Regions from separate parts of the Sporosarcina sp. NCCP-2331 genome, predicted to be linked through region 1. Evidence: riboswitches for the same ligand, from Rfam matches in the RefSeq annotation. Region 1 holds a riboswitch; the other holds the start of a gene.
What was found. A riboswitch is a leader RNA that binds a small molecule or an ion and turns the genes downstream of it on or off. The one in region 1 is predicted to bind FMN.
Positions count from the first base shown of each region.

Region 2: another riboswitch for FMN. It lies ahead of NCCP2331_RS08910 (ECF transporter S component); the one in region 1 lies ahead of ribD (bifunctional diaminohydroxyphosphoribosylaminopyrimidine deaminase/5-amino-6-(5-phosphoribosylamino)uracil reductase RibD).

Region 1 is NZ_BRCD01000027.1:6,666-10,084, reverse strand. It holds gene ribE (riboflavin synthase) at 1-284, opposite strand, end outside; gene ribD (bifunctional diaminohydroxyphosphoribosylaminopyrimidine deaminase/5-amino-6-(5-phosphoribosylamino)uracil reductase RibD) at 288-1,376, opposite strand; FMN riboswitch at 1,504-1,649, opposite strand; gene cyoE (heme o synthase) at 1,810-2,721, opposite strand; gene cobT (nicotinate-nucleotide--dimethylbenzimidazole phosphoribosyltransferase) at 2,906-3,419, opposite strand, start outside.
Region 2 is NZ_BRCD01000012.1:60,099-63,517, reverse strand. It holds gene NCCP2331_RS08920 (ferredoxin) at 1-148, shown strand, start outside; gene NCCP2331_RS08915 (VOC family protein) at 260-655, opposite strand; gene NCCP2331_RS08910 (ECF transporter S component) at 735-1,316, opposite strand; FMN riboswitch at 1,508-1,642, opposite strand; gene NCCP2331_RS08905 (GerMN domain-containing protein) at 1,715-2,944, opposite strand; gene NCCP2331_RS08900 (sigma-70 family RNA polymerase sigma factor) at 2,937-3,419, opposite strand, start outside.

The sequences.
Region 1 (3,419 bases):
CCGCCAAATCGTCCGTTTGCAGCAAGTGCACGTTCTAAATTCACTCTGCTCCCGGCTGTCAGCTGGCACAGAGATGTAGACGATACGGTTTCCGGCATCACATCAGCCGAAAACTGACTGCCTGTAAACTCTGTTACCGTCAGACAGACACCGTTTACCGCGATGCTGTCACCGAGATGAACATCTGTCAGTACTTTCGAGGCAGCAATTGTCAGAGTCATCGATTGGGAATCGGGACGTACGCTTTTGACTGAACCAATTTCTTCAATAATTCCTGTAAACACTGCTCAATCCACCACTTTCGGTATGGCTGTTATTTTGATATCGGGACCGATTAGTTCCACGCTTTCGAAAATCAGGTTGAGAGCTTCATTCATCATACGCGGATTCAACCCGCTGACCGGTGTCAGCGAATCCCGGCCACCAAGCAATTTAGGCGCCATATAACAAATCACTTTCTGTACAGCGCGTGCTTTGACAAAGGAAGCATTGACCGCTGCACCGCCTTCAACTAACAGTGTCATGACATCCCGCAAGCCAAGCTCCAAGAGAATTTCTCCGATGACAAGATCAGTTTTGAGCATACGGATCACTTGAACATGAGGCTGTGTAAATAAATTTTCACGCTGCGGATCTGCATCTTTTCCGCAAAAAATCCATGTGGAAGTCTCACTGTTTTGAATCACCTGACTGTGTTCTGGTGTTCGCAGCCAGGTATCTAAAATAACTCGAATAGGATGTTTTCCACCTTGGGGCAGTCTGGTGGTGAGAAGAGGGTTATCATGAAGTATAGTTTGAACGCCTACTAAAATCGCATCTTGGGAATGACGAAGCAGATGGACATCGAGCCTTGCCTGCTCACTCGTCACCCATTTACTGTCTCCTGCAGAAGTTGCAATTTTACCGTCAATTGTCATCGCTGTTTTCATTGTCACATGAGGTGTTTTTGTTCGAATAAAATGAAAAAATGATTCATACAGTTTCTGTGCCTGTTTGCTGCACAGGCCATCCTGTACCTGTATACCCGCGGCTCGCAGACGTTCCATGCCTTTGCCTGCTACCAGCGGATTAGGATCCGAAATCGCGACAAATACACGTAAGACACCTGCTTGGATTATTGCATCTGCACACGGAGAGGTTCTGCCGGTATGGGAACACGGCTCCAGCGTGACATACAAATCAGCACCTTTCGCTTTTTCGCCCGCCATATCCAGCGCAATACGTTCTGCATGACTTTCACCTGCCTGCATATGCGCACCCATCCCGATCACTCGGCCGTCTTTCACCAAAACAGCACCGACCGGCGGATTGGGAGACGTCTGACCTGCAACATTTTCTGCAAGCTTCAGCGCCATTTCCATAAAGTCTTGATTCACTGCAACACACTCCAACTTGCTGTATTCCTCTGTGACATTATCAATGAAAAAAACCCCGCAGAGTAAAAATGCGGGGCTTGTGACCATGACAAAATAAGCGTTATAAATGACAAATTTAAAAAACGCACTGTTCCTTCTCTCATCCAGACTGTAACTGTCGGCTTTGGAGTTTCACCAAATCCACCTTCTGCTTAATAGCATCCGGGTCACGGACTAAGAGCTCGTAAGCTCATCACCGTCGGTAGGGACTTCCACCCTGCCCCGAAGGAAACTTATTCGATTACCTACGAGTCTAGCATACCCAATTAAGAAAAGACAATATCTGAATACTTATTCAGTTGAAAATACCTAGTGCACAGTTCTTTTCGCAGAGCAGTGAGATAGAAAAAACTTCTCTTATGCCGATAAGGCAAGAGAAGTCTTCAAATCGAAATTAAAATGTCAGCAAAATCATCATCGCAAACAGCAGTGTCATATAATTTACTGAATATAAAAACATAACATTTGCCCATCGGTAATTATCTTTTGCATAAAATCCATAAATACTGGCACCGATATACCCGAGATTCATCAAGGTGGCAACCACAAGGAAAGCTGTCCCGAACATTGGCAGTAAAAACGGCAGCGGCAGCAGGCACAGTACGTAATTCAGCATCTGACGCTTAGTAAAATCAAAGCCTTTGACGACTGGAAGCATCGCCACATTTGCCGCTTTATAATCATCGTATTTCTTCATCGCAATTGCAAAAGTATGAGGCATTTGCCAAATAAATAAAATAGCGAACAGTACGATCGGCACAATATGATTGGCGGGCATGATTGCAGCCCAGCCGATTAAAGGTGTCACTGCACCTGAAACACTTCCGATTACAGTATTTAATGTATACTTACGTTTAGACCACATCGTATAGGGAATTACATACGTGAACCAGCCGATAAATGCATAAAGTGCTGCTTCAAAAGTCGTGAATAACAACAATAACATACCAATCCCAGATAATATCATTCCGATATTTAATACCGTTTTCAGTTGAAAATTCCCTGTAACTGTCGGCCGCTGCTGCGTTCTTTCCATAAAGGTATCGATGTCTGAATCGTACCAGTTATTCATCACCAGCGCCCCTGCCATCAGGAACGTGCTGCCGATCATCGTCAGCCAGAACATTGTCCAGTTCCCCGCAAGAGTCATTCCAGAAAAATAAAGTGCCAGCCAGAAACCAGCAAAAACCGGTAATACATTCGCGATAAGGACAGGTCCTTTAATCAATGATTTAATATCTGAGAAGAAGGCAGACGCCGAGCGGCTGTGTGTATCAGACGATACAATATGGGCTTCTTTCGTCATAAGATCCGTTCTCCTTTTCTGCTTATGTTTCACAATTAATGATAAGTTGATTACTGTATACTTCTAACTATATCATTTTCTTAAAAGTAAAATCAAAAAAACTCGATATTTTTTACAAAGTGTTACAAATCTTTGTCCACACCGAAAAAGACAGGAAAGTGTATGTAAACACCTTCCTGTTTTTCTATTCGCTTTTAGCTGAAACGCCTGCGCTTTCAAAAGTGGCCATTTCATTCACCATACGCACAGCAGACTGGATCACTCCAAAGGCAACCGCTGCTCCAGTTCCTTCTCCAAGACGCATGCTCAGTGATACAATCGGCTCTTTCCCCAGATAGCTATATGCTTTTTGATGTCCCGGTTCCATCGATTGATGACCCAGCAGCATATAATTCACTGTTCCTTTTCCAAGCCGCTCTGCTACACAGGCTGCAGCTGTAGAAATAAAACCGTCCAGAATAATCGGCACGCGATTTGTTGCTGCCGCCAGCATCGCCCCTGCCATTGCAGCTAATTCCAAACCGCCGACCTTCTGCAAAATATCATAGCCGTCTTCCGCATCAGGCTGATGAAAATCCAAAGCTCTTTTCACGACATCAATTTTATGAACATGCTGTTCAGATGAAATACCTGTTCCGAATCCCACCAGTTCTGCAGGATCCAAACCGGTAACTGCTGCTGCTACTGCACTGCTCGCT
Region 2 (3,419 bases), on a different contig from region 1:
TGTTATTTTAGATGATAACACGGGAAACACTGAAGTTCCAGAAGAACTGATGGAGGATCTCGAAGATGCGTTCGATGGCTGTCCTACTGATTCGATTAAAATAGCGGATGACCCTTTCGAAGGCGATCCCTTAAAATATGAAGATTGATTCGTAATCAACAACACTTCCAGAGTAATGGATGTGTTGTTTTTTATTTATCTGAATACTTGTCACGTAACCTTAACTGATTGCTTATTACCCAGTGACATTACCTTCTTCTTAAGGAGCGACTAGTTCCACTTTTATTCTATCTGGGTCTTCGAAGTAAACGACGTAATGTTCTGTTCCTCCGGCATACGGATGTTGTTCAGGGTAAAGGACGGAAATTCCTTTATCTTTTAGTTTTCCGATAATATAATTGATATGTTGACGCGAATCAGCGTGAAAGGCCAAATGGTTTAAACCTGTCCGGCATCTATGGTATGGCACATCCATAAAGCGTTCTTCTGTCTGTACAAAAACGATGTATGTATCATGTATTTTCCAACTTCTCCCCTGTTCCCATTCCTGATAGAGACTGCAACCTAATTCCTCTAATAACCAACCCCAAAATTGAATTGATTTTTCTAGATCTGAGACATATATCTCCACATGATGAAATAATCCTTTTGACAAGCGATCACACCCTTTCTTCAGTAAAAACTAAAAACAGCAGTCTCCTCTATTAATATAAAGGAGGCTGCTGTTTCATATATTATGCGAGCAGTTTTTTCTGCTGCTGAAGAATCCATTTTTCCATGCTTCTATATAGCATTAACGAAATTGCCAGTAATATAACACCTTTGATCAGGTTAAAAGGCAAGATTCCGAGAATAATCATTTGATAAAGCGCATTTCCTGTTACTGCCGGCATGCCTAAGAAATATGTGTACATCGGCAGGAACACCAGGTAATTCAATAAGCTCATTCCTACGGCCATAGCGGTTGTGCCTGCAATCAATCCTGCAGCCAGGCCTTTTGCCGAACGATATTTCATAAAAATCCAGTAAATCGGCATGATGAACAGTACGCCTGTCATAAAGTTTGCAATTTCACCAACCGGCACGCCGGTCGGGCTTCCGGATAAAAACCAGTGCATCACGTTCTTCAGTAATTCCACTCCAATTCCTGCAACCGGCCCCATCGTCATAATTGCCATGACTGCTGGGATTTCACTGAAATCAATTTTCAGGAATCCAGGCATTGCAGGCAGCGGGAAGTTAAACTGCATTAAAACGGTTGAGATACTCCCCAGTATTGCGATCAAAATCAATTTGTGTAACTTCTTGCTATTCATTTGTTCCTCTCTCCTTTTGCGATTCACTTCAAAAGAGGAAAGGGCCGCACATCTGCTGCTTCGCTAAAAAATCCCTAAAGCAACTATGCTTTAGGGAGATTTAAATGCATTGTTAATAACAGATGAAATCCTGAGATTTATCCGTGTGTAAACAAGCACCATTTTTTGCGTACACAAAAAGATGGCTGCACCTTCACCTTCTCCCATCCAGACTATACTGTCGGCTCCGGAATCTCACCAGAATCAGCTGTTAAGCTCGCGGGCTAAAAATAGAAAACTATTTCATTTCCGCCGGTCGGGAATTACACCCTGCCCCGAAGATGAATCAATATTAAGTTATACTCCTATTGTATCTAAAAAAAACTGTTTTGTAAACTACTGGCGTCTACAAAACAGAATTATTCGAGAATAAGAAATTTAGGATTGGCTCCAATCGGCTTGGGCAGCGGTTTTGTAAAGTCAAAATCGCTCCACTGCTCTTGCACCACTTGTTCAAATTCAACTTGCAGATTGAAGCTTGCAGCAGTCAGCAGAATCCCTTCAATCATCTGCATAGCATCTTCCATTTCTAAATGCTCTATATTCAACGGCCCGGTAAATTTCACTTGCAGCAATTCCTTATTTTCGGTTACCGTAAAATCTATGCCTTCGGGAATAACACTCGAATACACATCATTCGGATTTTCCTTCATAGCTGCCAGTGCTTGTTCCGCGCTATCAAAGGTTTTTCCAAAATCCGATGACAGCAGTTCTTCGCCATTATCCTGAGTGAACCGGTAATAGGCCTGCCGCGACTTGTTTCCGCTAATTTTCGCAGGCTCACTTGCTTCTCCTGCTTGATCGAAAGTAATCGGAGAGCCGTCTTCTTTCAGAAATTGGACTTCATCGAAGCCGTAAAATGTATCCTGGACAGAAAGTTTTAGCATTTCTAACGCGGCACTCCCCATGTCATAGGAATGCTTGTCAAACAACTTCATAAGAACCTGATTCCCATTTGATGAAATATCCGCTTTATAAGGATGATAAGAAGTAAAGCCGAGTGAATCTTCATCGATTTCCCCCGCATACCGGTTATACAATGCGACCGCATCCGGCTCGATTCCCAGATCAGCCCCAATCTGTTCATTTGGAATCAGGAAAGTTATCGGGACAATTGTGGCTTGATTGGTGGCAAGCCCGATATGAAATGCCGTGTAATCTTTTACATCAGACAGGTAGACCGCATAATGCGGCGGTGCCCCCGTGAATTTTCTTGAGAATGCGGCTGATTCCTCTTCAGGGATTTGAAAAGTTTCAGCAGGAAGACTTTGGGCTGACTCCGCACTGTTATCCAATTGGGAATCATCCATTTTGTCTCTCTCCGTTACCGCTTTATCCATCGATACTTGACTCGATTGATTAAGAAAAGTTGGAATCAAAATACTTAGCAAAAAAACTGCTGCCACTGCCGCAAGAATCGGCGGCCATTTTGGTTTCTTCTGTTTCCTTTTCGGCTGTAATTCTTCGCTCAGTCTCGTGTCGTTTTTCAGTCGTTGCAATATTTCTTCTTTCGAGCGGTGATCTGAAATCTCAGGCATATTGCGTAATGACTTTTTAATCTTGTCTTCATTCCACTGATCATTACTCATATAATCGCCCCTTTCCCACCGAACGCGCTTCCACTTTGTCTTTCAGCGCCTTAACCGCACGATGCTGGGTAGTTTTCACCTTTGCTTCAGTCCACCCAAGCACTTCAGCCGTTTCTGCAATGCTTAGATCTTGGAAGAAACGCATCAGGATAACCATTTTTTGATCACCAGTGCATTGATGCAGTTCTTCCAACACCAATTGTGTCTCTTCATCCATTTCTACCAGCTGTTCAGGCAATCGATCTGCTGATTCAAGCTGCTGTGCTTCCCAATCAAAATGAAGATCCGTATGTTTTTTCATTGTCGCCTGCTTGCGGAAGTAATCGATTGACACATTTTTCGCAATTGCAAACAACCAAGTTTTTTCAGAGCTTTTGCCTTCAAAACTTCCATATGATTTCAACACACGCACATACACTTCATGCATCAGATCCTCTGCGATGTCGCGATTGCGTGTCAAGTACGTCAAAAAATT